DNA from 3 places in the Kitasatospora sp. NPDC127111 genome. Region 3 is predicted to be linked to each of the others. Evidence: riboswitches for the same ligand, from Rfam matches in the RefSeq annotation. Region 3 holds a riboswitch; each other region holds the start of a gene.
The links. A riboswitch is a leader RNA that binds a small molecule or an ion and turns the genes downstream of it on or off. The one in region 3 is predicted to bind cobalamin.
Positions count from the first base shown of each region.

Region 1: another riboswitch for cobalamin. It lies ahead of metE (5-methyltetrahydropteroyltriglutamate--homocysteine S-methyltransferase); the one in region 3 lies ahead of ACFVHB_RS12745 (HoxN/HupN/NixA family nickel/cobalt transporter).
Region 2: another riboswitch for cobalamin. It lies ahead of ACFVHB_RS35775 (cobalamin biosynthesis protein); the one in region 3 lies ahead of ACFVHB_RS12745 (HoxN/HupN/NixA family nickel/cobalt transporter).

Region 1 covers NZ_JBHXTG010000105.1:9,273-18,667, reverse strand. Annotated here, with positions in the region: partial or broken gene ACFVHB_RS37190 (phosphotyrosine protein phosphatase) at 1-18, opposite strand, end outside; partial or broken gene ACFVHB_RS37185 (glyoxalase/bleomycin resistance/dioxygenase family protein) at 120-471, shown strand; gene ACFVHB_RS37180 (hypothetical protein) at 625-852, opposite strand; gene ACFVHB_RS37175 (hypothetical protein) at 1,369-1,572, shown strand; gene ACFVHB_RS37170 (hypothetical protein) at 1,946-2,095, shown strand; gene ACFVHB_RS37165 (DUF3152 domain-containing protein) at 2,092-2,811, shown strand; gene ACFVHB_RS37160 (FAD-dependent oxidoreductase) at 2,942-4,315, opposite strand; gene ACFVHB_RS37155 (TetR/AcrR family transcriptional regulator) at 4,547-5,203, opposite strand; gene ACFVHB_RS37150 (FAD-dependent monooxygenase) at 5,370-6,866, shown strand; gene ACFVHB_RS37145 (cupin domain-containing protein) at 6,970-7,338, opposite strand; cobalamin riboswitch at 7,476-7,698, shown strand; gene metE (5-methyltetrahydropteroyltriglutamate--homocysteine S-methyltransferase) at 7,861-9,395, shown strand, end outside.
Region 2 covers NZ_JBHXTG010000094.1:5,722-15,116, forward strand. Annotated here, with positions in the region: gene ACFVHB_RS35765 (alpha/beta hydrolase family protein) at 1-661, opposite strand, end outside; gene ACFVHB_RS35770 (helix-turn-helix domain-containing protein) at 923-1,627, opposite strand; cobalamin riboswitch at 1,813-2,019, shown strand; gene ACFVHB_RS35775 (cobalamin biosynthesis protein) at 2,094-3,062, shown strand; gene ACFVHB_RS35780 (cobyric acid synthase) at 3,059-4,576, shown strand; gene ACFVHB_RS35785 (putative cobaltochelatase) at 4,569-6,701, shown strand; gene cobO (cob(I)yrinic acid a,c-diamide adenosyltransferase) at 6,707-7,312, shown strand; gene ACFVHB_RS35795 (cobyrinate a,c-diamide synthase) at 7,349-8,722, shown strand; gene cpt (chloramphenicol phosphotransferase CPT) at 8,824-9,378, shown strand.
Region 3 covers NZ_JBHXTG010000015.1:58,194-67,588, reverse strand. Annotated here, with positions in the region: gene ACFVHB_RS12765 (DUF3995 domain-containing protein) at 1-139, opposite strand, end outside; gene ACFVHB_RS12760 (RNA polymerase sigma factor) at 279-797, shown strand; gene ACFVHB_RS12755 (SRPBCC family protein) at 794-1,273, shown strand; gene ACFVHB_RS12750 (ArsR/SmtB family transcription factor) at 1,421-1,852, opposite strand; cobalamin riboswitch at 1,935-2,127, shown strand; gene ACFVHB_RS12745 (HoxN/HupN/NixA family nickel/cobalt transporter) at 2,160-3,320, shown strand; gene ACFVHB_RS12740 (M24 family metallopeptidase) at 3,453-4,559, shown strand; gene efp (elongation factor P) at 4,645-5,208, shown strand; gene nusB (transcription antitermination factor NusB) at 5,213-5,650, shown strand; gene ACFVHB_RS12725 (thioesterase family protein) at 5,807-6,649, shown strand; gene ACFVHB_RS12720 (hypothetical protein) at 6,907-7,818, shown strand; gene ACFVHB_RS12715 (transcriptional regulator) at 8,067-8,570, opposite strand; gene pyrR (bifunctional pyr operon transcriptional regulator/uracil phosphoribosyltransferase PyrR) at 8,899-9,395, shown strand, end outside.

The sequences.
Region 1 (9,395 bases), on a different contig from region 3:
GAGGAAGACGGCGGCCATCTGGGACCGGCCGGCGTTGTGCACGCGGGCGAACAGGACGAACAGGACGAACAGGATGGACAGGATGGACAGGATGGACGGGACGGCGGGGCGCTCACTCGATCGCCTGCTACGCCAGGCTCTTCGGCGCCGAGCCCGCCAAGCGCCCCCCCCGGCTACGCGAACGGCGCCGAGATCGGGACGCCCGAGCAGGTCGCCGAGGCGGCGTCACGCCTGGCCGGCGCCGGACCGGCGACGGTCGAGGAGAACGACACCACGTGCTGCTACGCGCGGTAGGACGAGGTGTGGGTGCACGGCCCCGGCCGCGGGCCCTGGGAGGTCTACGTGGTCAAGGCCGACGCCGACACCCTGGCCAAGCAGGAGGGTGAGCAGGAGGGTGAGCAGGAGGACAGCACCCGCTGCACCACCGTCGCGGCGGACGTGCCAGAGGCGGCGGTGTCCGGCTGCTGCTGATCTTCCGCTGATCTTCCGCTGATCTTCTCGTCGCGGGTCGGCCGGCGCGGGACGGCCCCAGCGGGTCGGCCGAACCGGCCGGAGAACCCTGCGGCCGTCCGCTCCTGCGGTCAGCCGGTCCTGGGTCAGCCGGCCGCCCGGTCGTCGCGGCCACTACGGGTGCGTCGTGTGCAGGGCCTCTCTGACGGTCTGGACGACACCTGCCGCGGCGTGGGACAACGCGCCGGCCGCCATGAGCAGGCCGCCGATGATGATCCAGCCGCCCGTCTCGCCGGCGCTGAGGCCGGCCGCGGCCGGCGGTCGACCGGCCGCCGACGCCTCCTGCGGGGCCGGGCGCGTGATGCTCTTGGCGATCGCGATGACGCCCGCCAGCGCGTGCATGACCGCGCCGGCGGCGAGCGCCGCGGAGCCGACGACGAGCCACCCGACTCGTCCGAGCTCATCGGCCCCGGGCGCGACGGTGGGTGAGATGGCGGATGGTGGGCATCCGTCTCGCCTCCTTACGCTGGGTGGCGGTGGACAGCCCCTCTCCCATAGACCTTCGCAGACCGCGGCCAGGGAGCCAAGGGCCGGCCGGCCCCACCGAAGGGGGCCGGGTGCCGGCCGGACCCTGCCTCATGGACTCGACGCCTCATGGACTCGACCCCGTCCGGCGTCACGCCCGGCCGGCGGCGCCCATCCTGCCCCCTGGCGGAGGAAGGTACCGGGCGCCGCACCAAGCGGCCGAGCGCCAATCCCGCCGGGCGCCGGCAACCCACGGTGACGAGACGGGCACGAACCGCGCCCGGCCGCGCGGCTCACCCGGTCGGCCCGTACGCATCCGACCCCTACTACTTATCCCCAACCGTCCGACCGGCCCGGAGTCGCTAGAGCACCACGTCGTTCCGCGCGGCCGAGATGCGCAACCTCGCCGCCGACCCCGCCCACCGCGGCCTGGTCGCCCGGTACAGCGCGCTGCTGGAGGAGCCCATCACCGCCGAGATCGGCACCGGCACCCGCGCCTGGGTCACCGGACGGCCCCGCCTGCTCGGCCGGCCCATCTGGCACGGCGACACCGACCTGCCCGCCGCCTCGGCCGCGGCCGCCGCCACCAGGGGCTGAGCCGAGGGCCGAACACCGGAGGGGCGGGCCGGGCGCCCGGGGTTCAGCGGCTCACTCCGGCCACCCGCTCCGTCTGCGTCAGCGCCGCTCCGGAGCGGCTGCGGGGTTGAGATCGTGCGCCCGCACCGGCGCCGGCGCCCGAACGCCCGTCCGGGGGCGCGCCCTCGTGGCCGTGCCGGAGGGCCGGCGTCACCGGGTGCACCGCGGTCGTGATCAAGGAGCCGGCCTCCCGCGGCGGGAAGGTCGGCGCCCGCGCCGGCACCGATGCCCGAGCGTCTTCCCGGGCGGACGAACCTCGGAGCCGGATCGGGACGTCCTACCTTTGCCGACCGGTTCGTCGATCCGGTCCCGTCCGAGGAGTTGCCGCACCGTCATGTCCACGAGTCACCGCACCGCCGGGTCCGCCGCCCGACCGCTCACCGTCCCCGTCCCCACCTCCGCTCCCGTCCCCGTCCCCGTCCCCGCTCGCGCCCTGCCCTTCCGCGCCGTCATACGCGGCGCCCGCACCGGGCGGTTCGCGTGAAGGCCCGGGCCCTCGGCGGCCGGAAGGGGGTCGGGGCGGTCGCCCTGGTGGTGGTCGTCGCGGTGGCGGCGGGCCTGCTGTGGTGGCGCCCGTGGGCGGCCGAGGCGCGGAAGCCGTTGGCGTTCACGACGGCCGCCGGCGGCTCGGAGCGCTTCGGCACCGGGGAGCACCTGTACCGGTACAAGGTGCGGGCGGAGGACGGGCTGGCCGAGAGCCCCGCGCAGTTCGCCGCCGAGGTGGACGCCGTCCTCGGGAACGGGCGGCGCGGCTGGGCCGCGGGCAACGCCTGGTCGTTCCAGCGGGTGTCGGCCGACCCGGTGGACTTCACGGTCTACCTGGCCACGCCGGAGTCCACCGACCGGATCTGCGGCCAGTACGGGCTGGACACCGGCGGCTGGGTGAACTGCGCGGCGGGCCACCAGGTCGTCATCAACGTCAAGCGCTGGGCGGAGCTGTCGGAGTCCTACCTCGGCCGGCCCGACCTCTACCACGCGCTCGCCCTCAACCACGAGGTCGGACACTTCCTCGGGCACGGCCACGTCGAGTGCCCCGGGCCCGGGCAGCCGGCGCCGGTGATGATGCAGCAGATCAAGGGGCTGCACGGCTGCGTGCCGAACGGCTGGCCGTACGCCGAGGACGGCACCCTGGTCACCGGCCCGCCGGTTCCGGCGCCCTCACCCACGTCGTCCGTCGGCGGCACCTCCGCGCCCCGGTGACGGGAGGCGCGCCGGCCCGAGCCCCGGTGACGGGAGGCGCGCCGGCTCGCGCCCCCGGCCCGTTCCCGTCGGACCTGACGGCGCCGCAGCCGGCCGTCGGCCGTGTGCCCCGGACGCGGCGCGCAGGTGCTCAGGCCGGGATGAGCGCGTCCCACTGGTCCCGGGTGGGGCCGTCGAACCGGGGCGAGAAGTCCGGGCGGGCGGCCATCCAGGCGGTGACGTGTCGGTCCACCTCGTCGGTGCCGTAGGCCTCGTCGGCCGGTCGGAGCAGGTGGCGCACCTGGGCGCGGGCCCGCATGACGACGGGATCGTCGAAGGCGCAGTCGGCCAGGGCCGCGGCCCGCAGGTCGGAGAGCGGTGAACTCCCGCTCAGGCGTTGCTCGTTGACGCGGTCGGCGGCCACCTGAGCGTCGAACCACGGGCGGAGGGTCCGGGTGGCCCAGGCGTGGTAGCCGGCGGGGTCCGCGGCGATCCGGTCGACGTGGGTGGCGAGGTGCTGGGCGGCCTTCAGGCCGAGGGCCACGCCGTGGCCCAGGGTGGGATTGGTGTGGACGAGGCTGTCCCCGGCGTGGACCAGGCCGGTGACGACGGGTCCGTCCTGGTCGGCGAGGGCGGTCCAGCGGTTGTCCAGGCCGGCCATCGCCAGGACGGGCGACTGCGGTTCGGCGGCGAGGTCGAGCCAGGCCGCGGCGGCGGGGAAGCGGCGGGCGACGGCCTCGAACACGGCGGGGTCGGTGAGCGCGCCGCGGGTCGGGTCCCCCGTGGAGAGCACCACGTTCACCGCGAAGGTGTCGTTGTCGGAGGGGAAGACGCCGGCGAGTGCGAACGCCGCGGCCGAACCGTTGCGCACCCGCCCGGGGTCGCGCGGGCCGCCGGGTCGCAGGCGGTACCAGCGGCACAGGTAGGTGATCCCGGTGCGGTGGCTGTCGACCACGGGCGGGCGGCAGCCGGCCGCGACCAGCCAGGCGGGAACCGGCGAGCGACGACCGGACGCGTCGACGACGAGGTCCGCCCGGTGCGTCTCCGCGCCCACCCGCACGCCGGTGACCCGGGGAGGGTGGCCCTCCTCGACGGCGAGGCCGTGCACCCGGCGGCCTCGTCGCACCTCGACGGTGCGTTCCCGCCGCACGGCCGCGGTCAACGCGGCCTCCAGCACGATGCGGCGGGTGCGCAGGGTCACCAACTCCTCATCGCCGGCCCGGTGCGGCGGATGCTCACCGAACCAGTCGAAGTCGTGGTACTCCCGGGCCCCGCGTGCCAGCAGGTCCGCGTGGACGTCGGGGGCCTCGGCGAGCAGCACGCTGCGCACGGGGGCGAGGAAGGAGTGGGGCTGGACGGCCTGCGGGACCCGGGGCCGGTTCCACCGGAAGAAGTCCCGGTCCAGGTCCTCGCCGGCCTCCCGTGCGTCCTGCTCGAACAAGGTGACCGGGTGTCCCCGCCGGCCGAGCATGAGCGCCGTCCCCAGACCGCTGATACCGCCGCCGATCACCGCAACCCGCGCCACTGAAGCTCCCCTTCGCGTCGTGTTGCGGGATGATCTTACTGGTTGATGATCTCCCACCGGGAATCGGCCGTGCCCGTCGCGCGGCGGAGCGGGTGGGGAATCGGCCGTGCCCGTCGCGCGGCGGAGCGGGTGGGGTGGGGCCCGTCGCGGTGCGGAGCGGGTGGGGTGCCGCCCGTCGCGGTGCGGAGCGGGCGGGGTGCCGCGGCGGCTGTCGTGGGTCCCGGGCGGGGCTCAGAAGCCGTGGGGGGCGGCCCCGTCGCGCAGCAGGGCGAACGCCGTGGCGGTCTCGGCGGCGGCCTGCCGGGCCGCGGCGTCGATGTCCTGTCCGGCGGAGAGCCGGCTCCAGGCGTCGCGGGCGAGCACCTGGCGGACGGCCATGTACTGGGCGGCGACCAGCCGGGCGGTCACTCCGCCGTCCGGGTCGAGCGCCTCGGCGAGCGCGCGGGTGTCCGCGTCGATGTACGCCCTCAGGTGGGCGGAGAGGCTGGGGGTCTCGTAGACCAGCCGGAGGAAGGCGAGCGCCTCGGGGTGGTCGGTCAGCCCGGTGTTGGGGTCGCGGGCCTCCAGGCGCTCCAGGTGGTGGTGCTCCAGGGCGTCGAGCGGGGTGACCCCGACGGCCCGGCCGCTCACCACGCGTCCGGCCTCGCCGAGGTGGTCGGCGAAGCGCTGCAGGACCAGCTCCTCCTTGCTGGCGAAGTACCGGAACAGGGTGGGCTTGGAGACCTCGGCGGCGGCCGCGATCTCGGCCACCGAGACCTGGTCGAAGCCCCGGTCGAGGAAGAGGGCGATGGCCACCTCGGCGAGGGTCTGCCGGGTGCGCTGCTTCTTCAGGGTCCGCAGGCCCGGGTCCGGCGCGCCGGGGCTCGTCGGGCTCGGGCTCGTCGGCACCGGGCTCGTCGGGCTCGGGCTCAGGGGACTCGGGTTCACGGGGCTTGGGCGCGCTGGCTTCGGGCTCATGGGTCGATCATAACTCGGATAAATTTGTTACTCGGTTGCATTCATTACCGAGTTGCTGTTTCATGGTGTGCACCGACAACCGGAAGGACGGACACACATGACGACGACCGTGGTGATCGTGGGGGCGGGGCCGACCGGACTGACCCTGGCGTGCGGACTGGCCCGGCAGGGCGTCGCGGTCCGCGTGATAGAGAAGGCGGCCGCCTTCCACACCGGCTCGCGCGGCAAGACGCTCAACCCGCGCAGCCTGGAGGTCCTCGCCGACCTGGGCCTGGCCGAGCGGCTGGCCGCCGCCGGCCGCACCCACCTGCCGTTCCGCAAGTACTTCGCCGGCGAGTTCGTCAGCGAGGCCGAGCCGTTCGCCGGCGTCCGGCCCACGGCCACCACGCCGTACCCGGCGAGCCTGTGGCTGCCGCAGACGCGGGTGGAGCGGCTGCTGCGCGAGCGGCTCGCCGATTACGGGGTGAAGGTCGAACTCGCCACCGAGCTGGTGGACTTCCGGCAGGACGCGGCGGGGGTGGAGGTGCGGCTCGCGGACGGCGGGCGGATCGCCGCCGAGTACCTGGTCGCGTGCGACGGCGGGCGCTCCACGGTGCGCAAGCTGCTCGGCATCCCCTTCGTCGGCGAGGGCGACCCGGAGCCGATGATGGTCTGCGGCGACGTCGAGGTCGACGGCCTGGACGCGGGCGCCTGGCACCAGTGGTTCGGGCCGCAGGGCGTGTTCATGCTCTGCCCGTTCGAGGGCAGCCGCCGCTGGCAGCTGCAGGCCAGCCCGGAGACGGACGCCGAGGGCCGGATGGTCGCCCCGTCACTGGAGAGCTTCCAGCGGCTGGCCGCCCTGCACACCGGCCGCGCGGACCTCAGGCTCACCAACGCCACCTGGCTGTCCACCTGGCGGGTCAACGTCCGGGTCGCGGAGCGCTACCGCGCGGGCCGGGTCTTCCTGGCCGGCGACTGCGCGCACGTCCACCCCACGGCGGGCGGGCTGGGCATGAACACCGGCATCCAGGACGCCTGGAACCTCGCCTGGAAGCTCGGGTACGTGCTGCGCGGCCTCGCCGCACCGGCCCTGCTGGACACCTACCAGGAGGAACGGCTGCCGATCGCCGCCTGGACGCTCGACGTCACCACCGCCGGCATGGCGGCCGTCACCAAGGGCATCAGCACCCCCGGCGTCGGCGTCGAGGCCGGCCGGGTGGGCGACCTCACCGGCCTCTCGCTCGGCTACCGGTGGGGCCGGCTCGCCGCCGACGGCGACCTCCTCGACGGACCGCTCCGGGCCGGGGACCGGGCGCCCGACGCTCCCTGCACCGGCCCCGACGGCGAGCCGGCCCGCCTCTTCGAGCACTTCGCCGGTGACCACTTCACACTGCTCGGCTTCGGCCCGGGCGCCCGCCCCGCCCTCGCCGAACTGCCCGACCACGTCCGGCCGGTGCACCTCGACGACCCCGACGGCACGGCCCGCGGGGCGTACGGGATCACCGGCGACGCCCTCGTCCTCGTCCGGCCCGACAACCACGTCGCCCTCACCGCCCCGGCGACCGCCCGCGCGGAGGTGCTGGCGTACCTGACGGCCCTCGGCGCCGCCGGGTGACCCCGGGCGAGGACGCGGCCGACCGGGCGGGCCCGCTGTGCGACCGGCGGGCCCGCCCGCCCGCGGGGCCGGGGAGCGACGGGCCATACCCCGCGGGCGCCGGTCAGGGCCGCGGGCGGATGGCCAGGCCCGGCCGCCTGCGGTGCACCGTCAGGTAGACGACGCCCTCCGGCCCCGCTGCCACGGCCCGCGTGGCACCGCGCGGCAGTAGGCGCAGCGCTCCCGGCCGCAGCGCGTGGGTGGTGTCCCCGCACCGCAACGTGCCCTCCCCGGCGATCCCCAGCACCAGCACGTCCAGCTCCGGCTCGACGTGGTCGGCGACGGACGCCCCCGCCCGCAGCCGCACCACGTTCGCGTCGAGCTGACGCTCCGCGCCGGTCAGCCGCCACAGCGCCCCGGCCTGGTCGGCGGCGGCCTCCCGCAGCAGGTCGTCCAGTACCACGCCCTCACCGCGGGCATCCGAGTCGGTCATGCCGGACATCCTCCCACCGGGCCCGTGCCCCGGGACTCCGTCCGTGGGTGGTGCCGGGAGCCGCGCGGCGGCTCCCGCGTCGTCCCAGCATGTGGACGATTGAGCGGTTCTCCGTCCACGCGCCGGGGGATCGGACCTAAGCTGGCCGGGCAGCTGGTTCGCCCTGTCCGCCAGGCAGGGCGTCGCAAGAGGGAACCCGGTGGGAATCCGGGACTGCCCCGCAGCGGTGAGCGGGAACGACCGCCGTCATACGCACTGGGCCCGGGACGGGTCTGGGAAGCGACGGCCAGTAGGTGACCGCCCTTGACAGGGCGGGCGTGCCCGCGAGTCCGAAGACCTGCCCGCTGCCCGCCCGCGGACCATCCGCGCGCGGACACCCCGGTGACCTCGAGGGCGGGTCGGCGTACACACCAGGCGGATCCCGGCGCTTCCCGTGCGCCCGCGGCCGTCCGGTCCGTCACCCCTTCGCGCCCTCTCCCGTCCCCGGGGACCAGAGGAAACAGGCTCGCGAAGGAGAGTCCCTTGACAGCGAAGTCCGCAGCCGCGGCCATCCGGTCCACCGTCCACGGCTACCCCCGCCAGGGCCGCGACCGGGAACTCAAGAAGGCCATCGAGGGGTACTGGAAGGGATCGGTCACCGCCGGGGCACTGCTCGCCGCCGCGGCCGGCCTGCGCCGGGAGAACTGGGCGCAGCTCGCCGAGGCCGGCGTCCAGGAGGTGCCCACCGGCGACTTCTCGCTCTACGACCACGTGCTGGACGCCACGGTCGCGGTCGGGGCGATCCCCGCCCGCCACCGGGCCGCGGTCGACGCCGACCCGCTCGACGGCTACTTCGCCATGGCGCGCGGCACCCAGGAGGTGGCGCCGCTGGAGATGACCAAGTGGTTCGACACCAACTACCACTACCTGGTGCCCGAACTGGGCCCGGACACCGTCTTCACGGCGAACCCCGCGAAGGCGGTCGGCGAGTTGGGCGAGGCCCTCGCGCTCGGTCACGCCGCCCGCCCGGTGCTGGTCGGCCCGGTCACCTACCTGCTGCTCGCCAAGCCCGCCCCGGGCGTCGCCGACGACTTCCGGCCGATCACCCTGCTCGACCGGCTGCTGCCCGTCTACGCCGAACTCCTGGCCGGCCTGCGCGCCGCCGGCGCCGAGTGGGTGCAGCTGGACGAGCCCGCGCTCGTCCAGGACCGCACCCCGGCCGAACTGAACTTCGCCGCGCGCGCCTACCGCGAGCTCGGCGCGCTCACCGAGCGGCCCAGGCTGCTCGTCGCGAGCTACTTCGACCGCCTCGGCGAGGCACTGCCGGTGCTCGCCAAGGCCCCGGTCGAGGGCCTGGCCATGGACTTCACCGGGCCGGCCGCCGCCAACCTGGACGACCTCGCCGCCGTCGGCGGCCTGCCCGGCAAGCGCCTGGTCGCGGGCGTGGTCGACGGTCGCAACGTCTGGATCAACGACCTGGGGAAGTCGCTCGCCACCCTGGCGACCCTGCTCGGCCTCGCCGACCGGGTCGACGTGGCCCCGTCCTGCTCCCTCCTGCACGTCCCGCTGGACGCCGCCGCCGAACGCGACCTGGACCCGCAGCTCGCCCGCTGGCTCGCCTTCGCCCGCCAGAAGGCCGAGGAGACCGCGCTGCTCGCCCGCGGCCTCCGCGAGGGCACCGACGCGATCGCCGCCGACCTCGCCGCCAACCGGGCCGACCTCGCCTCCAGGGCCGCCTCGCCGATCACCCGGGACCCCGCCGTCCGCGCCCGCACCGCCGCCGTCACCGAGGCCGACGTCCGCCGCGCCCAGCCCTACCCCGTCCGCGCCGAGGCCCAACGCGCCCGGCTCGGGCTGCCGTTGCTGCCGACCACCACCATCGGCTCCTTCCCGCAGACCGCCGAGCTGCGCGTCGCCCGCGCCGACCTGACCGCCGGCCGGATCGACGCCGCCGCCTACCACGAGCGGATGGCGGCCGAGGTGCGCGAGGTGATCGCCCACCAGGAGGAGGCGGGCCTGGACGTCCTGGTGCACGGCGAGCCCGAACGCAACGACATGGTCCAGTACTTCGCCGAGCA
Region 2 (9,395 bases), on a different contig from region 3:
CGGCGTCCAGGGCCAGCCGGACGGCCGCCTCGACGTCCCGCCACTCGGTCTCGCCGAAGTGCCCGAGGCCGTCCGGGGACGGGGGCGCGCCCGCGTCCCCGCGGTAGGTGACGGAGAGGACGGGCAGGGCGAGCCGTTCCAGCAGCGGGAGCACCGGGAGGGTCTGTTGGCGGTCGGCGCCGTTGCCGTGGATCAGGATCACCCAGGCGCCGCGCTTGCCCTCCAGGTACCAGGCGGGGAGGGCGCCCAGCTCGCCCTCGGCGGCGGTCTCGGTGAACGGCAGGCCGAGGGCCGAGGTCGGGTCGCCGAGGTACACCCGGGGGGTGAAGCGGACCTCGGTGCCGGGCGTCAGGGTGCCGCGGTCGGCGCGGACCAGCCGCCGGGTGACGCCCTGCTCGTCGCTGCGCAGCACCTCCTCGACCACCGCGTGGCCGTCCTCGCCCCACTCCACGGCCCAGCGGCCGGGGCGGCTGCTCTCCGGGGTGCGGGTGAAGGTGGCGCGCCCGGCGGCGAGGCTCTGGACCAGGACGGGGCCGGCGGACCGCTCCGGCGCCGCCGCGGGGCGGACGAGCCGCTCGGAGGCCCGGCGCCCGATGACCAGGACGGCGACCCCGGTGCCGATGGCGGCGGCCGCCACGGCGGCTGCGGTTCCCCAACGCATATCGCTCCCCGCTCTGTCGGTCGCGGACTGGGCAGTGTGCCCACCAGTCCACTCGCGGAGGCGCCGCCCGGCCACCGGACGCGGCCGTCCGGGTCATGCCGGCGTGGGGGCGCGGACCGCGGCCGGGGCCGGCGGGCCGCTGACGGCTGGGCGCCGGGACGCTCACGCCGGGCCGCTCACGCCTGAACGCCGGGACGCTCACGCCGCGCCGCTCACGCCTGAACGCCGGGGCGCCGGGCCGGGCGGCGTCGCTGGCAGCGCTCACGCCGGGATGTCGGTCTCCCGCCGCTCCAGCAGCTCCCAGAACCGCGCGCCGAGCGGCTGCTCCGGCTCGCGCGCCGCCGGGGCCGGCGAGCCCCAGGTGCCGGCGCCCCAGTGCGAGGAGACCTGGTACTCGTTCTGCAGCGCCGTCAGGACGGGGGCGAGGTCCTGCTCGGGCACCGGCACGATCCGCGCGATCGCCCGGACGTGCGCCTGCCAGCGGCCGTCCACGCACTGCCGCAGCCGCTGGTCGAGCTCGTCCCCGCGGCCGGTCACCGCGACCAGTTCGCGCAGCGTCAGGCCGAGCACCCGGGCCAGCGCGTGGGTCTGCTCCTCGTCGCCGTCCCAGCGGCCGGTGGTCTCGGCCGCCTGGTAGTGCCGCAGGCCGATGCCGATCCGGCGGGCCGCGGTCTCCTGGCCGAGCTCGCGGGCCACCCGGAAGTCCCGCAGCCGGGCCGGGCGGACGCCCATCAGCTGGACGGCCGGACACCAGAGCGCGCGGGCCAGCGCGATGAACTCCTCCTCGTTCGGGCGCAGCTCGCCGCTCTCCCAGCCGAGCACGTGCGCGGGCAGCAGCCGGATCCCGTGGGCGGCCATGCCCTCGGCCACCTGTTCCGGGGTCAGCCCCAGCCCGGCGCGGTGCGCGCGGGCGGCCGCGGGCGAGAAGGGCACCGGGGGCACGGCGGGTGGCTCTCTGCGTCGCATGCCACCCGACGGTAGGCGTCGTCGCTTCGGCCCCCCAGCCGCCGAACGCACGAAGCGCGGCTGTGGGGGTCTCCAGGCCGCTGGACGATCGCACAGGCTGTCATGCCCCTGCGCGGGGTGGTGATCAGAGATAGCGACGGCGCGGGCGGCGCATGACGCGTGTGACCAACCCCTCCGTGACCTTGGTTGACTCGTGCTCCGGGCGCGTGATGGGATCCTTCAGCCAATACGGAGGCATGCAGAGGAAGCCGGTGCGAGTCCGGCGCGGTCCCGCCACTGTCACCGGGGAGCACGTCCGGAATCGCCACGGCGGACCGTCAGGAGCCGCTGGAAGGCCCGGAGGTGCGTCCGACCCGGAAGCCAGGAGACTCTCGCCCCCGGTACGTCGATCCAGGGCGCGGACCCTGAGTGAGGACACGCACGCGATGCAGGCTGCCCCGCCCCTCCGAGCCCTCTGCTGCCCGCCGTGCGCCCGCTGACCCGCGCCGCCGCCTTCGCGCTGGGCGCCGTCGCGGGCTACCTCGCCGACGCCCGGTTCGCCGACCCGCGCCGCGGCCACCCGGTGGCCGTCTTCGGCGGCGCGGCCGGCCGCCTGGAGCGGCGGATCTGGCGCGACGACCGGGCCGCCGGCACCGCCTACACCGCGCTCTGCGTGGGCACCGTCGCGGCCGGCGCGGTCGCCGCCGACCGGCTGCTGGGCCGCCGCCCGCTCGGGCGGGCCGCACTGGCCGCCGCCGCGACCTGGACGGTGCTCGGCGGCACCTCGCTGACCCGGGAGGCCCGGACCATCGGCCGCTCGCTCGCCGCGGGCGACCTGACGGCGGCCCGGGAACGGCTGCCGCACCTGTGCGGACGCGACCCGAGCGCGCTGGACGAGCAGCAGCTGGCCCGCGCGGTGGTCGAGTCGGTCGCCGAGAACACCGCCGACGCCGTCGTGAACGCGCTGGTCTGGGGCGGGCTCGCGGGCACGCCGGGCCTGCTGGCGTTCCGCGCCGTCAACACCCTGGACGCGATGGTCGGCCACCGCTCCGCCCGGTACGCCCGGTTCGGCTGGGCCTCGGCCCGGCTGGACGACGTGGCCGGCTGGCCGGGTGCGCGGCTGACCGCGCTGCTCACGGTGGCCGCCGCGCCCGAGCCGGGCACCGCCTGGCGGGTCTGGCGGCGGGACGGCTCCGCGCACCCCAGCCCGAACGCGGGCCAGGCCGAGTCGGCCTTCGCCGGCGCGATCGGCGTCCGCCTCGGCGGGACGCTCCGGTACGGCGAGCGCGTCGAGCACCGGCCGGTGCTGGGCGAGGGGCTGCGGCCGGTCGGGGTGGACGACATCGAGCGCGCCTGTGTGCTCTCCCGGAGGGTGAGCGCGCTGGCGCTGGGTACGACGGTCGCCGGGCACCTGCTGCTCCGGGCGGCCCTGGGCGGGAGTAGGGGTAGGACATGAGCAACGCGCTGCTGGTCGCCGGGACGACCTCGGACGCGGGCAAGAGCGTGGTCACGGCCGGCATCTGCCGCTGGCTGGCCCGGCAGGGCGTCAGGGTCGCGCCGTTCAAGGCGCAGAACATGTCGCTGAACTCCTTCGTCACCGCCGACGGCGCCGAGATCGGCCGCGCCCAGGCGATGCAGGCGCAGGCGGCCGTGGTGGAGCCCGAGGCGGCGATGAACCCGGTGCTGCTCAAGCCGGGCGCGGACGGCCGCAGCCAGGTGGTGCTGCTCGGCCGGCCGGTCGCCGAGGTGGGCGCGCTGGACTACCGCGAACGCAAGCCCGTTCTGCTGGAACACGCCCTGGAGTGCCTGGCCGACCTGCGCCGCCGCTACGACGTGGTGGTCTGCGAGGGCGCCGGCTCGCCCGCCGAGATCAACCTGCGGGACCGGGACATCGCCAACATGGGCCTGGCCACCGCCGCCGGCCTGCCGGTCGTGGTGGTCGGGGACATCGACCGCGGCGGCGTGTTCGCGGCGATGTACGGGACGCTGGCGCTGCTCTCGGCGGAGGACCAGCGGCACGTGGCCGGCTGGTTCGTCAACAAGTTCCGCGGCGACGCCCGGCTGCTCGCCCCCGGCCTGGAGATGCTGCACGAGCTGACCGGCCGTCCGGTGCTGGGCACCCTGCCGATGCTGCCGGACCTCTGGCTGGACGCCGAGGACTCGCTCGACCTGTCCACCGTGGTCGACCGGACCGCCGGGCGCGGGCCGCTCGGCGCGGACGTGCTGCGGGTGGCCGTGGTGCGCTTCCCCCGGCTCTCCAACTTCACCGACCTGGACGCGCTGGCCCAGGAGCCGGGCGTGCTGGTCCGCTGGGCCACCCGGCCCGAGGAGCTGGCCGACGCCGACCTGGTGGTGCTGCCCGGCACCCGGGCCACCGTCGCCGACCTGGCCTGGCTGCGCGAGCGCGGCCTGGAGCCGGCGCTGAAGGCCCGGGCGGCGGCCGGGCGGCCGGTGCTCGGCGTCTGCGGCGGCTACCAGATGCTGGCGCACGCGATCGTGGACGAGGTCGAGTCGAAGGCGGGGGCCGTCGAGGGCCTCGGCCTGCTCCCGACGCACGTCCGGTTCGGTGCCGAGAAGGTGCTCGGGCGGCCGGTCGGCGAGGCCTACGGGCAGCGGGTCGAGGGCTACGAGATCCACCACGGGATCGTCACGGTCGAGGGCGGAGAGGCCTTCCTGGACGGGTGCCGGGTGGGGGCCGTGTGGGGCACGACCTGGCACGGCGCGCTGGAGAACGACGGGTTCCGGCGCGAACTGCTGCGCGAGGTGGCGGGGTTGGCGGGCCGGGCGTTCGTGCCCGCGCCGGACACCTCGTTCGCCGCGGCGCGCGAGGCCCGGCTGGACCGGCTGGGCGACCTGATCGAGGAGCACGCGGACACCGACGCGCTGTGGAAGCTGATCGAGGGCGGGGTGCCGGCGGCCGGATCGCTGCCGTTCCTGCCGCCCGGGGCCCCCTTGGAGAATCATGAGTGACGTCCGCTACCCGTTCACCGCGATCGTCGGCATGGCCGACCTGCGGCTCGGGCTGCTGCTCAACGCCGTCTCCCCGGCGGTCGGCGGCGTGCTGGTGCGCGGCGAGAAGGGCACCGCCAAGTCGACCATGGTGCGCGCGCTGGCCGGCCTGCTGCCGTCCATCGCCACCGTCGACGGCTGCCGCTTCGCCTGCGACCCCGCCGCGCCGGACCCGCACTGCCCGGACGGGCCGCACGCCGGCGCGCCGACGGGCCTCGCGGTCGCCGAACGCCCGGCCCGGCTGGTCGAGCTGCCGGTCGGCGTGTCCGAGGACCGGATCGTCGGCTCGCTCGACCTCGAACGGGCGCTCGCCGAGGGCGTCAAGGCGTACGAGCCGGGGCTGCTGGCCCGGGCGCACCGCGGCGTGCTCTACATCGACGAGGTCAACCTGCTCCAGGACCACGTGGTGGACCTGCTGCTGGACGCCGCCGCGATGGGCCGCTCCTACGTCGAGCGCGAGGGCGTCTCGGTGCGGCACGCGGCCCGGTTCCTGCTGGTCGGCACGATGAACCCGGAGGAGGGCGAGCTGCGGCCGCAGCTGCTCGACCGGTTCGGCCTGACCGTCGAGATCGCCGCCACCCGGGACCCGGCCGAGCGCGCCGAGGTGGTCCGCCGCCGGCTGGCGTACGACGCCGACCCGGCGGGCTTCGCCGCCCGGTTCGCCGAGGAGGAGCGGGAGCTCGCCGAACGGATCACCGCGGCACGGGAGTTGCTGCCGAAGGTCGAGCTGACCGATACGGCGCTGCGTCAGCTCACCGCGGTCTGCGCGGCGTTCGAGGTGGACGGCCTGCGGGCGGACATCGTGATGGCCCGGACCGCCGTCGCGCTGGCCGCCTGGGCGGGGCGCACCGAGGTGCTGGAGGAGGACGTCCGCAAGGCCGCCCAGCTGGCGCTGCCGCACCGCCGCCGGCGCAACCCCTTCGACGCGCCCGGGCTGGACGAGGAGCAGCTGGACCGGACGCTGGAGGAGCACGCCCAGCCGGAGGAGCCGCAGCCCGGGGACTCGTCGCCGGAAGACCCCTCGCCGGAGAACCCGTCGCCGGAGGACCCTTCACCCGAGGGCCCCTCACCCGAGGGCCCGGACGACGACGGCCCCGGTGACGGCGGACCGGACGGCGGTGGCGGCGGCGCCCCCGAACCGGCCGGCCCGGACGCCCCGAACGGCGCCGAAACCCCCGCGCCCGCGCCCGAGGACCCCCCGCAGCAGCCCGTCCCGGCCCAGCACCCCGCCCCCGTCCGGGAGACCGCCCCGGTGGCGGCCGGCGAGCCGTACCGGACCAGGCTGTTCAAGGTGGACGGCACCGGCAGGGGCGCCCAGGGCCGCCGCTCCCCCGCCGAGACCGACGGCGGCCACACCATCCGCGCCCGCCGCCCGCAGGGCCGGCTGGCCCGGCTGCACCTGAGCGCCACGCTGCGGGCCGCCGCGCCGCACCAGGTGGCGCGCGGGCGGTCCGCGCGGGCGCTGGTGCTGCACAAGGACGACTTCCGCGAGCAGGTCCGCCAGGGCCGGGAGTCCAACCTGGTGCTCTTCGTCGTGGACGCCTCCGGCTCGATGGCCGCCCGGCAGCGGATGACCGCCGTCAAGGGCGCCGTGCTGTCGCTGCTGATGGACGCCTACCAGCGCCGCGACAAGATCGGCATGATCACCTTCCGCGGCGCCGCCGCCGAGCTGGCGCTGCCGCCCACCTCCTCCGTCGAGGTCGGCGCGGCCCGGCTGGAGTCGCTGCCCACCGGCGGCCGGACCCCGCTGGCGGCCGGGCTGCTGCGGGCGCACGAGGTGCTGCGGGTGGAGCGGATGCGCGACCCGCACCGCCGTCCGCTGCTCGTCGTGGTCACCGACGGCCGGGCGACCGGCGGCCGGGACGCCGTCGCCCGTTCGCACCGGGCGGCCGGGCTGCTGGCCGCGCAGGGCGTGGCGAGCGTGGTGCTGGACTGCGAGTCCGGCCCGGTCCGGCTCGGCCTGGCCCGCACCCTGGCGGCGCAGCTCGGCGCCACCGCCGTGACCCTGGACGAGCTGCGCGCCGAGGGCGTCGCCTCGCTCGTCCGCGAGAACCGCTCCACCACGACGATGCGAAAGGCGGCCTGATCCGCATGCCCAAGGGTGTCCCCGAGAGCGTTCCCGACGACGGTCTGACGACCCGCCAGCGCCGCACGCTGCCGATCACCGCCGTGCACACCGGCCCCGGCAAGGGCAAGTCCACCGCCGCCTTCGGCATGGCGCTGCGGGCCTGGAACCAGGGCTGGCCGATCGGGGTGTTCCAGTTCGTGAAGTCCGCCAAGTGGAAGGTCGGCGAGGAGAACGCGCTGCGCGTGCTCGGCGCCTCCGGCGAGGGCGGCACGGTGGACTGGCACAAGATGGGCTCCGGCTGGTCCTGGATCCAGCGCTCCACCGAGATGGAGCTGGACAGCGAGGCGGCGGCCAAGGAGGGCTGGGAGCAGGTCAAGCGCGACCTCGCCGCCGAGACCTACCGCTTCTACGTCCTCGACGAGTTCACCTACCCGATGCACTGGGGCTGGGTCGACCCCGAGGAGGTGGTGGCCGTGCTGAAGGACCGCCCGGGCAGCCAGCACGTCGTCATCACCGGCCGGTACGCGCCCGAGGCGCTGACCGGTTTCGCCGACCTGGTCACCGAGATGACCAAGGTGAAGCACCCCATGGACGCCGGCCGCAAGGGCCAGCGCGGTATCGAGTGGTAGCCCGTCGAGAGTGGTAGGCCGTTGAACCCCGCACCCGTGAACATCCCCCGTCTCGTCGTCGCCGCGCCGTCCTCCGGCTCCGGCAAGACCACCGTCGCCACCGGCCTGATCGCCGCGCTCGCCGCGCGCGGGATGGCGGTCTCGCCGCACAAGGTCGGCCCGGACTACATCGACCCGGGCTACCACGCGCTGGCCGCCGGCCGGCCGGGCCGCAACCTGGACGCGTTCATGTGCGGGCCGGAGCGGATCGCGCCGCTCTTCCTGCACGGCGCGGCCGGGGCGGACGTGGCGGTGGTCGAGGGCGTGATGGGGCTGTTCGACGGCGCGTCGGGGCGGGGCGAGCTGGCGTCCACCGCCCACGTCGCCAAGCTGCTGCGGGCGCCCGTGGTGCTGGTGGTGGACGCCTCCTCGCAGTCCCGCTCGGTGGCCGCGCTGGTGCACGGCTTCGCCTCCTGGGACCCGGAGGTCCGGCTCGCCGGGGTGATCCTCAACCGGGTCGCCTCCGACCGGCACGAGCAGCTGCTGCGCGAGGCGCTGGAGGAGGGCTCCGGGGTGCCCGTGCTGGGCGCGGTGCGCCGCTCGGCGGCGGTCGCCACGCCGTCCCGCCACCTCGGTCTGATCCCGGCCGTGGAGCGATCGGCGGAGGCGCTGCGGGCGGTCGCCGACATGGGCGAGCTGGTCGCCTCCTCGGTGGACCTGGACGCGGTGCTGGCGCTGGCCCGGACCGCTCCCCCGCTGCACGGCGCCGCGTGGGACGCCGCCGCCGAGGTCGCCCCGGTGGCGGGCGCGCCGCGGATCGCGGTGGCCGGCGGGGCCGCGTTCTCCTTCTCGTACGCCGAGAACGCCGAGCTGCTCGCCGCGGCCGGCGCCGAGGTGGTGCCGTTCGACCCGCTGCACGCCGCCGGACTCCCGGACGGCACCGCGGGGTTGGTGATCGGCGGCGGCTTCCCCGAGCTGTACGTCAAGGAGTTGAGCTCGAACACGGCGCTGCGCGGGGCGATCTCCGCCTTCGCCGCCGCGGGCGGGCCGATCGCCGCCGAGTGCGCCGGACTCCTGTACCTCGGGCGGGAGTTGGACGGCCTGCCGATGTGCGGCGTGCTGGACACCGGGGCCCGGATGACCGAGCGGCTGACCCTCGGCTACCGGGAGGCCGTCGCCCTGCACGACTCGCCGCTCGCCGCTGCCGGCACCCGGCTGCGCGGGCACGAGTTCCACCGCACGGTCTGCGAGCCGGCGGCGGGCGAGCGGCCGGCGTGGGGCTGGCAGCTGCCGGCCGGTCCGCGCACCGAGGGCTTCGCGGGCGGGCCCGCCGCCAACGTGCACGCCTCGTACCTGCACCTGCACTGGGCGGGCTCGCCGCAGCTGGCCGCCTCGTTCGCGGCGGCGGCCGCGGCGTACCGCGCGGGCTGAGGCCTCGGGCTGAGGGCGGCCGCCTGGTACGGCCATCGGGAAGGCGGCCACCGGGGCGGGCCATCGGGGCCGGCCTCGGAGACGGGCCCTAGAGTGGCGGCATGACCGGTGCTCAGGTGATCGTCCTCAACGGGGGCTCCAGCTCGGGGAAGTCGAGCATCGCCCGCCGCCTGCAGGAGTTGCTGCCGGACCCGTGGCTCGCCCTCGGGGCGGACACCCTGGTCGACGCCCTGCCCGCCGCGCTGCGCGAGGGCGGTGCGGGCATCGGCGGGGTGGACGACGGCGACGGCACGGTGACCGTCGGGCCGGCGTTCGCCGCGCTGGACGACGCCTGGACGCTCGGCGTGGCGGCCATGGCCCGGGCCGGCGCCCGGATCATCGTCGACGAGGTCTTCCTCGGCACCGCCGCCTCGCAGCAGCGGTGGAGCTCCGCGCTCGACGGCCTGGACGTGCTCTGGGTCGGCGTCCGGTGCGCCCCCGAGGTGGCGGCCGCCCGGGAGCGGGCCCGGGGTGACCGGGTCACCGGGATGGCCGCCGCGCAGGCCGAGGCCGTCCACCGGGGCGTGCGCTACGACCTGGAGGTGGACACCGCCCGCGCCGGCGCGGCCGCCTGCGCCCGGCTCATCGCGGCGCGCGTGACGGGCGCCGTCGGGTAGTTCCCGAACCGCCCGGG
Region 3 (9,395 bases):
CGGCGTTGAGCACCGCCCAGGAGAGTGACGAGGCGTCGGCCGCCGGCCAGGTGCTGCCGGTGGCCCAGTACACGTGCAGCAGGCCGTCGGCGGCGAGCACGGTGGCGACGGCGAGGGCGGCGGTGCGGCGACGGTTCACGGTGGTCCTCCAGGGGAGTCGACGGTTCGTCAGCCCGCAGGAGCCGCAGGCCCGGCCGGACGTTCCCGTGACGAGCGTCACAGCGGAAATCCGCGGCGGCGGGGGAACGTCCGGCCCGTCCGGCGCCTCTGAGGCGGACGTGGATGGTCCCGAAACCCGAACCGCCGAGGAGCTCGCCGGCCTGGTCCGCGCCGCCCAGCGCGGCGACCAACTGGCCGTCAGCGAGCTGCTGGAGCTGGTCGCGCCCTACGTGCGCCGGCTCTGCGGCCCGATCGCGCTGGACGACGGCCCGGACGCGACGCAGGAGGCGCTGATCGCCGTCTTCCGCAAGCTGGGCCAGCTCCAGGAACCGGCCGCGCTGTTCGGCTGGGTCCGCTCGATCGCCGTCCGGGAGGCCGTCCGGCACGTCCGGCGGGTCGCCCGCTGCGTCCCCGCCGACCTCTCCGAGCTGCCCCGCCCCGGCGACCCGCAGCTGGCCACCGACATCGAGGACGTCCTCGCCCGGCTGACGCCCGAGCACCGCGCCGTCCTGGTGCTGCGTGACCTGGAGGGCCTGGACGAGCGCTCCACCGCCGACCTGCTGGGCGTGGCGGCCGGCACCGTGAAGTCCCGGCTGTCCCGGGCCCGACTCAGCTTCCGAAGGGCGTGGCAGCAGTGAGTGCGCAGACCCCCTGGCCGGTGGCGGCCTTCGACCCGGTGCGCCGCCTGCGCGTGATCGCCGCCGTCACCCCCGGCGCCAGCGTCCGCGAGACGGTGCTCGACCTGCCGTTCGACCGGGTCTGGGCGGCCGCGGCGGACCTGGAGGGCGGGCTGCCGCGCTGGCTGCCGGACATCCGGTCGGTCCGCGTCGCCGCGGGCGGGGAGGACGGGCGGGCCGAGGCCCTGGTGGTCGGCCGCACCCGGCTGCGGGCCCGCTTCGACGTCGAGCTGGCGCCCGGCTGGTGCCTGATGCGCAGCCGGTTCCTGCTCGGCGGCATGGCCGCCACCCCGGAGCCGGACGGCACCCGCTTCGCCTTCCTCGGCGCCTTCCGCCTCCCGGCCGCCGGCCTGCTCGCCCGCGCCCTGCGGCCCGCCACCGACCCGCTCGCCCGGCGCTCGTTGGAGCGCTTCGAGCGGCTGGTGCGGGAGGGCTGACGGGGAGGGCCGACGCGGGCGGCGGCGCGGTGGCGACGGCACGCGAGGTCCGGGGCCGGGGGTCCGGGGCCGGAGGGATGGCGCCGGCTCGGGATCCGGCCCCGGTACCGGGGCCGGGGCCCGCCGCTCACCGGTTCGGACGGTCGGTCAGCCGACCGCGGCGGTGGGCTCGTGGTGGTCCGCGCCGAGTGGTTCGTCAGGCTCGGCCCCGAGCGGTTCGTGGTGTTCGGCGGCGGCGCATTCGTCCAGCAGGGGGCGCAGGGCCTCGTCCACGAGCCGGTAGCGCACCACGCGTCCGTCCTTGTCGCCGGTGACCACGCCGGCCGTGCGGAGCAGCCGCAGTGCCTGCGAGACGGCGGGGTCGCGCATGCCCGTGGCGACCGCCAGGTCGGTGACGGCGAGCGGCCCGGCGCGGTGCAGGGCGAGTAGCAGGGAGAGCCGCCCCGGGTCGGCGAGCAGCGAGAAACGCTCGGCCCAGGACCGGACGTGCCCGGTGTCGCCGATCGCGGCGATGGCCTCGCAGACCCGGTGGCCGTCGATGGTGCGGTGGCCCGTGCGGTCGGCCGGTACGAGATGCATGCGGACATTCTCGCAGGACACGGCCTGTGATCCTGAACACCTGCGCAGGTGCGCAGCCTTGCAAGGGTGGTGTGCGGGCACCTACGGTGTTGCCCGCCGTGGTGCTCGGGAAGACCGGTGACGGACCATCAAGGTCCGGAGTCCGGAGCGGCCCTCGCCACTGTGATCGGGGGAGTCGTCCGTACCCATGACGCCACTGGGCGCCTCGTGCGCCTGGGAAGGCGGGTGCGGAAGCCCCGTAAGCCAGGAGACCGGCCACGGCATCTCACGTACGACTTTCCACGAGGTGCTGGAGCGTGATCCGAGGATGACCCTGCCCGAAACAGCCGCTGCTCCGGCGGCGCCGTCCGTCCTGCCGACCTTCCGTTGGCGGCGCGAGGACACCGTCCGCACGGCCGGGTTGATGGGGGTGATCCTGGCCATGCACGTGGTGGCGTTCGGGACGCTCGTCTTCCTGGTCGCCCCCGAGAAGTACGAGGTGGGCACCCAGGTCTTCGGGGTGGGCCTGGGCATCACCGCGTACACCCTCGGCATGCGGCACGCCTTCGACGCCGACCACATCGCGGTGATCGACAACACCACCCGCAAGCTGATGGCGGACGGCAAGCGCCCGGTCTCGGTGGGCTTCTGGTTCGCCCTCGGGCACTCCTCGATGGTGGTCATCATGGCCGCGCTGGTGGCGGGGGGCGCGCAGCTGGCCAACACGCTGATGGACGACGAGTCCACCACCCACCAGTGGCTCGGCATGATCGGCACCTCCACCTCCGGCGCCTTCCTCTACCTGATCGGCGCGCTCAACCTGGCCGCGCTGGTCGGCATCCTCAAGGTGTTCCGCTCGATGCGGGCCGGCCAGTACGACGAGGCGGCGCTGGAGGAGCACCTCAACTCGCGCGGCTTCCTCGCCCGCGTGCTGAACCGGGCGACCCGCTCGATCACCCGGCCCGGCCAGATGTTCCCGGTCGGCATGGTGCTCGGCCTCGGCTTCGACACCGCGACCGAGGTGACCCTGATGGTGATGGCCGGCTCCGGCGCGGCCTCCGGGCTGCCCTGGTACGCGATCGCCTGCCTGCCGCTGCTGTTCGCGGCCGGGATGAGCCTGTTCGACACGCTGGACGGGACGTTCATGAACTTCGCGTACCAGTGGGCCTTCTCCAACCCGGTCCGCAAGGTGTACTACAACCTGACCATCACCGGGCTGTCGATCGCCGTGGCGTTCATCATCGGCACCATCGAGCTGGTCGGCGTGCTGCACGAGAAGCTGGACCTGACCGACCCGGTCAGCGGCTGGATCGCGGACATCTCGCTGGACAACGTCGGCTACGCCCTCGTCGGGCTGTTCGTGGTGGTCTGGGCGGCGGCCATCGCCTACTGGAAGCTGGCCGGCGTCGAACAGCGCTGGACCCCGCAACCGCTCCAGCCCACCCCGGCCCCCACCCCCGACCCCGCCACCCCCGAGCCGGCCAAGTAATCCCCCACCCGGCCCGCCCCGCACCGCCGCACGGGAGGACGACCCGCCCGCCGTCCTGCGGAGGGGGCGGCGCGGTGCTCGGGTGGGGGTGCTCGGCGGGCGGATCGGGGTGGGGGTTCGTAGGCTCGACGCATGTCTGATGCGTACGCGGGCCGGCGGGAGCGGTTGCGGGAGCACTGCAGTGCGTCCGGGGCCGATGCGGCGCTGATCACCCGGGCGGCGAACGTGCGGTACCTGACCGGGTGCCCGCCGTGCGGGGCGACGTTGCTGCTGACCCGGGAGCGGGTGCTGCTGGCGCTGCCCGACGACCTGCCGCCGGACGACACCGGGGAGCACCTGATCGCGGAGGACGTGACCCAGGTGCCGGTGGCGTCGGGGGCGGACACCGCGCTGGCGGCCGCCGCGGCGGCGGTGCGGCTGCGGGTGTCGGACCTCGCGGTGGAGGAGCACGACCTGACCGTGGCCCGACACCGGGCGGTGGCGGGGCTGGCCGAGGGGGTCCGGCTGGCGGACCTGGCGCGGGCGGTCGAGCGGCTGCGGGTGGTGAAGGACGAGCACGAGATCGCGGACCTGCGGATCGCGGCCGAGATCGCCGACCAGGCGCTCGGCGAGCTGCTGGAGTCGATCCTGGTGGGCCGGACCGAGCGGCACCTGGCGATGGAGCTGGAGCGCCGGATGATCGACCACGGCGCGGACCGGGCGGCGTTCCCGGTGTCGGTCGGCACCGGCAGCCACTCAGGACAGCGGGCCCACCAGCCCACCGACCGGCGGGTGGAGGAGGGCGACTTCCTGACCGTGGTGCTCGGCGCGCAGTACCGGGGCTACGGCGTGTCCACCGCGCGGACCTTCGTGATCGGCGCCGCCCCCGCGCCCTGGCAGGTGGAGCTGCACCGGCTGGTCTTCCGGGCCCAGCGGGCCGGGCGGGAGGCGCTCGGGCCCGGGGTCGAGCAGTACGTACCCGACCAGGCCGCCCGGGAGATCCTCCAGGCGGCCGGGCACACCGAGAGCTCCCCGCACCCGCTCGGGCACGGAGTCGGGCTGGAGATCCGGGAGGCGCCGCGCCTCGGTCCGTCGGACATGGGTAAACTGGACAGCCGCGTACCGGTCACCGTCGGTCCGGGGGTTCACCTCCCGGGCAGGGGCGGCGTCCGGATCGAGGACACGCTCGTCGTACGCCCCCTCGAAGAGGGCGGGCCCGAGCTGCTCACCATCACCACCAAGGAGCTCCTCGCCCTGTAGACCCGCGGCCGGCCGGGAGGCTGTCGCGGGCGGCAGGACGCACCCCTTGGTTCCTTGACAGCTATATCCAGGAGTAAGTGCGCCCGTGGCTTCCACGAACGATCTCAAGAACGGCATGGTCCTCAAGCTGGAGGGCGGCAAGCTCTGGTCCGTCGTCGAGTTCCAGCACGTCAAGCCCGGCAAGGGCCCGGCCTTCGTGCGCACCAAGCTGAAGGAGGTCCTCACCGGCAAGGTCGTCGACAAGACCTTCAACGCCGGCGTGAAGGTGGAGACCGCCAACGTCGACAAGCGCACCATGCAGTTCTCGTACAAGGACGGCGAGAACTTCGTGTTCATGGACATGGACACCTACGACCAGCTGACCGTCGAGCCGTCCGCCGTCGGCGACGCCGCCAAGTACCTGCTGGAGGGCTTCGAGGCCCTGGTCGCGCAGAACGAGGGCTCCGTCCTGTACGTCGAGCTCCCGGCCGCGGTCGAGCTGACCATCGAGCACACCGAGCCGGGCGTCCAGGGCGACCGCTCCACCGGTGGCACCAAGCCGGCCACGCTGGAGACCGGTGCCGAGATCCAGGTGCCGCTCTTCGTCACCACCGGCGAGAAGGTCAAGGTCGACACCCGCGACGGCAGCTACCTCGGCCGGGTGAAGTAAGTCCGTGTCGGCCGCACGCAGCAAGGCCCGTACCCGGGCCTTCCAGATCCTCTTCGAGGCCGACCACCGCAACGTCGACCCGCTGACCGTCCTCGCGGACTGGGTGGCCCGTGCCCGGGAGCCCAAGCCGGACGAGGGCACCCCGCAGGTCGGCGAGTACACGATGGAGCTGGTCGAGGGGTATGTCCAGCACGCCCGCCGGATCGACGACCTGATCTCGGAGTACGCGGTGGGCTGGACGCTCGACCGGATGCCGATCGTGGACCGCAACGTCCTGCGGCTCGGGGCGTACGAGCTGATCTGGGAGGACGGCGTCCCGGACGCGGTCGTCCTGGACGAGGCCGTCGAGATCGCCAAGGAGTTCTCCACGGACGACTCCCCGGCCTTCGTGAACGGTCTGCTCGCCCGCTTCCTGGAGCTGAAGCCGAGCATCCGCCGGTAGCAGCACCCGACGTACGGCCGTCGGATCCCGCACAGGGGTCCGGCGGCCGTCGTGCGTTTCCCCCGGGTGGCGTATGTTGGGACCCTACTCGCCAGTAACCTGGGCGCCGGTGACCCCGCTCGCCGGCGACCCCGCAGCGAAGGGCAGGCCACCCCCATGACCACGGCGATCCGCAGCGAGTTCGACCAGGGCATCGCCCTGATCCGCCACCCGGACGAGCCCGGCCGCTACGACGGCGAACTGGGTGCCGGCTGGCAGATCGGCGGCGGCGTCAACGGCGGACTGCTGCTCGCGATGGCCGGCCACGCGCTCTCCCTGGAGCACGGCGCCGCGCAGCAGGGCGGGCACGCCGACCCGGTCTCCATCAGCGGTTACTACCTCTCCGCCTCCACCCCCGGCCCGGCCACCGTCCGCACCGAGGTGCTGCGCTCCGGCCGCTCGCTCTCCACCGGCACCGCCTCGCTCAGCCAGGGCGGCGTCGAGCGGCTCCGGGTGGTCGCCAGCCACGGCGACCTCGCCACCGCCGACGGCGACGTGCGCACCACCGCGCAGCCGCCGCAGCTGCCGCCGCCGGACCAGTGCGTCGGCGTCGAGCACGCCCCCAAGGAGCTGATCTCGCAGGCGGCCCTGCTGGAGCGGTTCGACCTGCGGCTCGACCCCGCCACCATCGGCTGGGCGCTCGGGCAGCCCTCCGGCGAGGGGCGGATCCAGGGCTGGTTCCGGCTCGCCGACGGCCGCGAGCCCGACCCGCTGCTGCTCCTGCTGGTCGCCGACGCGCTCCCGCCGGTCACCTTCGACCTCGGCCTGCCGGGCTGGGCGCCCACCGTCGAGCTGACCGTCCACCTGCGGGCCCGGCCGGTGCCCGGCTGGCTGCGCGTCACCCACGCCACCCGCAACGTGGCCGGCGGCTACTTCGAGGAGGACGCCGAGGTCTGGGACGAGTCCGGCCGGCTGGTGGCGCAGTCCCGCCAGCTGGCCCGGGTGCCGCGCCCGGCCTGACGGCACCCGCGGCGGAGCGGCGGCGGGCCCGCGGAACGCCGCGAAACGCGGCCTCACGGTCGGTTACATTCCTGTGACACGCCGTACGTGTGCAATGCGTGGGGCTGGGGAGGACAACGGTCAGCGGCACCCCCCGCCGCTGACCGTCACCCGCCCGTCCGCCCCCCTCAGGAGCCACCGATGAGTGAGCGCAGCGAACGATCGATCGGAAGGTGCGCGTGGGTGCATGCCCCCGCCGCGCGAAGCGAGGTGGCGGCATGAGCCGCAACGGCCGCGCCCGCCGCACCCCCGACTGCACCGCCGCCGGCCAGCGGCCCCGCGCGCGCTCCCGGCACGAGCGCTACGAACGGCACGAGCGGCGCGCGGCCGGTGGTGAGCAGGCCTTCGTGATCGGTGTGCTGACCAGCGAGGCCGACTTCGAGCGCGCCCGGGCCTGGCGCCTGTCCGACGCCCCCGACTACGCCGCCTACCTGCGGGACACCGCCGAGCTGCTGGCCGAGGCCCGGCGCGGCTTCGAGACCGTCCGGGCCCGGATGTTCCACCCGCAGGACTTCGAGGAGTTCTGCCTGCTGCACGCCCTCGATCCGGCCGAGCCGGCCGCCCGCGACCGCTACCTGGTGAACCCGCCGCTGCAGACCCAGCTGCTCGCCTACCAGGGCGAGGAGCTGGCCGGTGACTTCCTGCCCCGGCTGGTCCGCGCCCGGGAGAACGGGCTGACGCTGCGCCACGCCGACCTGCTGCTGGACGGCGGTCTCTACGAGGAGGGCGGCCGGGCGGTCCGCGAGGCCTACCGGCGCGGCGCCGAGGTGTTCCGCCGGATGCTGGTCGGGGCCGGCGCCGGGGTGTACGAGCTGCGGCTTGCGGTGGACGCGCCCGGCGCCCGGCTGTCGGCGTCGGCGCGGGTGCTGCAGTGGGAGGACGGCGTGGTCCGGATCAACGACGAGGACCTCGAACTGGTCTGCGCGGTGCTCTGCGCCGGGCTGGCCCGGGAGCTGCCCGGGCTGGCGGTGCTGCACGGCGCCCAGGGTTCGGCGGCGGCCTGCGGGGAGTACCGGCAGACGGCGTGGGCGTGGGCCAGCGGCGGGCAGGACTGGGCGCCCGCGGCGGGCCCGGTGCGGCTGGACGACGTGGCGGCGGAGCCCGGCTACGCGCTGGGCACGGTCTGCTGAGGCCGGGGGAGGCCCGAGACTGCTGGGGCACGAGACTGCTGGGCCCCGGGGCTGCTGGGCCACGAGGTGCCGCCGCCGCGAGCCAAATATGCCCCGAGGCCCCGGCCCGGGGCGGCGGAAGGGGCCAGCGGCCCGGACGGCGGCGGCCGCGCGAACGCGCGACGGCGCGGCCCCCGGTCGGGTGCCGCGCCGTGACGTTTCTGCTGGCGTGAACCTGTTTCTGCAGGTGGTGGCCGGTGGGCGAGCGGTCAGCTCGCCTCCTCCTCGCGCACCGCACGGCGCGCGTCGGGGTTCAGCACACCCCAGGAGATCAGCTGCTCGGTGAGGATCGACGGCGACTGGTCGTAGATCACGGCCAGCGTGCGCAGGTCGTCCTGGCGGATCGAGAGCACCTTGCCGTTGTAGTCGCCGCGCTGGCTCTGGATGGTGGCCGCGTAGCGCTGCAGCGGGCCGGCCTTCTCGGACGGGACCTGGGTCAGTCTCTCCAGGTCGAGGACCAGGCGCGGCGGCGGCTCGGCCGCACCGCCGGGAGTGCCGCCGGGCAGCAGCTCCTGCACGGGGACGCCGTAGAACTCGGCCAGCTCGGCCAGTCGCTGCACGGTGACCGCACGGTCGCCGCGCTCGTACGAGCCGACGACGACTGCCTTCCAGCGCCCCTGGGACTTCTCCTCGACACCGTGCAGGGAGAGCCCCTGCTGAGTGCGGATCGCTCGGAGCTTGCCTCCGAGTTGCTTCGCGTAGTCGCTGGACATTGATCTCCCCGGACGAGATTGCTTCGCGTTCAGTGGTGGGTCACGGGCGATTGCCGACGTCGTTACCGGTGGGTTCGACGTCCGTCTCGTAACTCACTGTGAGGTTACGTAGAGTGAGGTAGTTGCGTCAAGCCGAATGGGGCAGTCGTGCGAATGGCTCCCATCGGCGGCGCGTCCGGGGCGTTAACCCGGCGAAGCGGAATGGTGGAGGTCCGTTTGCCGGCGGCCGCGCTGGTAGGATGGCCGGAGCCCGCGCCGCGTCGGCGGGGGCGTCCCAGACATCCTTTAAGGCCCGTCCCGTGAGGCGGGGAAGGAGGTCCGCTTCGGCATGACCGCACACCACGAAACCACGCCGCGGCCGCCGCACCAAGTGCTGGACGGCACGGACATCGCCCGGGTGATCACCCGGATCGCGCACGAGATCGTCGAGCGCGCCAAGGGCGCGGAGGACGTCGTGCTTCTCGGCATCCACACCAGGGGCGTTCACCTCGCCCGCCGCCTGCACACCAGGCTGGCCCAGATCACCGGCCGTGAGATCCCGCTCGGCACCCTGGACATCACCATGTACCGGGACGACCTGCGGCTGAAGCCCGCCCGCGCGCTGGAGCACACCGAGATCCCGGCCGACGGCATCGACGGCCGGCTGGTGATCCTCGTCGACGACGTGCTCTTCTCCGGCCGCACCATCCGCGCCGCGCTGGACGCGCTCAGCGACATCGGCCGCCCGCGCGCCGTGCAGCTCGCCGTCCTGGTCGACCGCGGCCACCGCGAGCTGCCCATCCGCGCCGACTACGTGGGCAAGAACCTCCCCACCTCGCTGCGCGA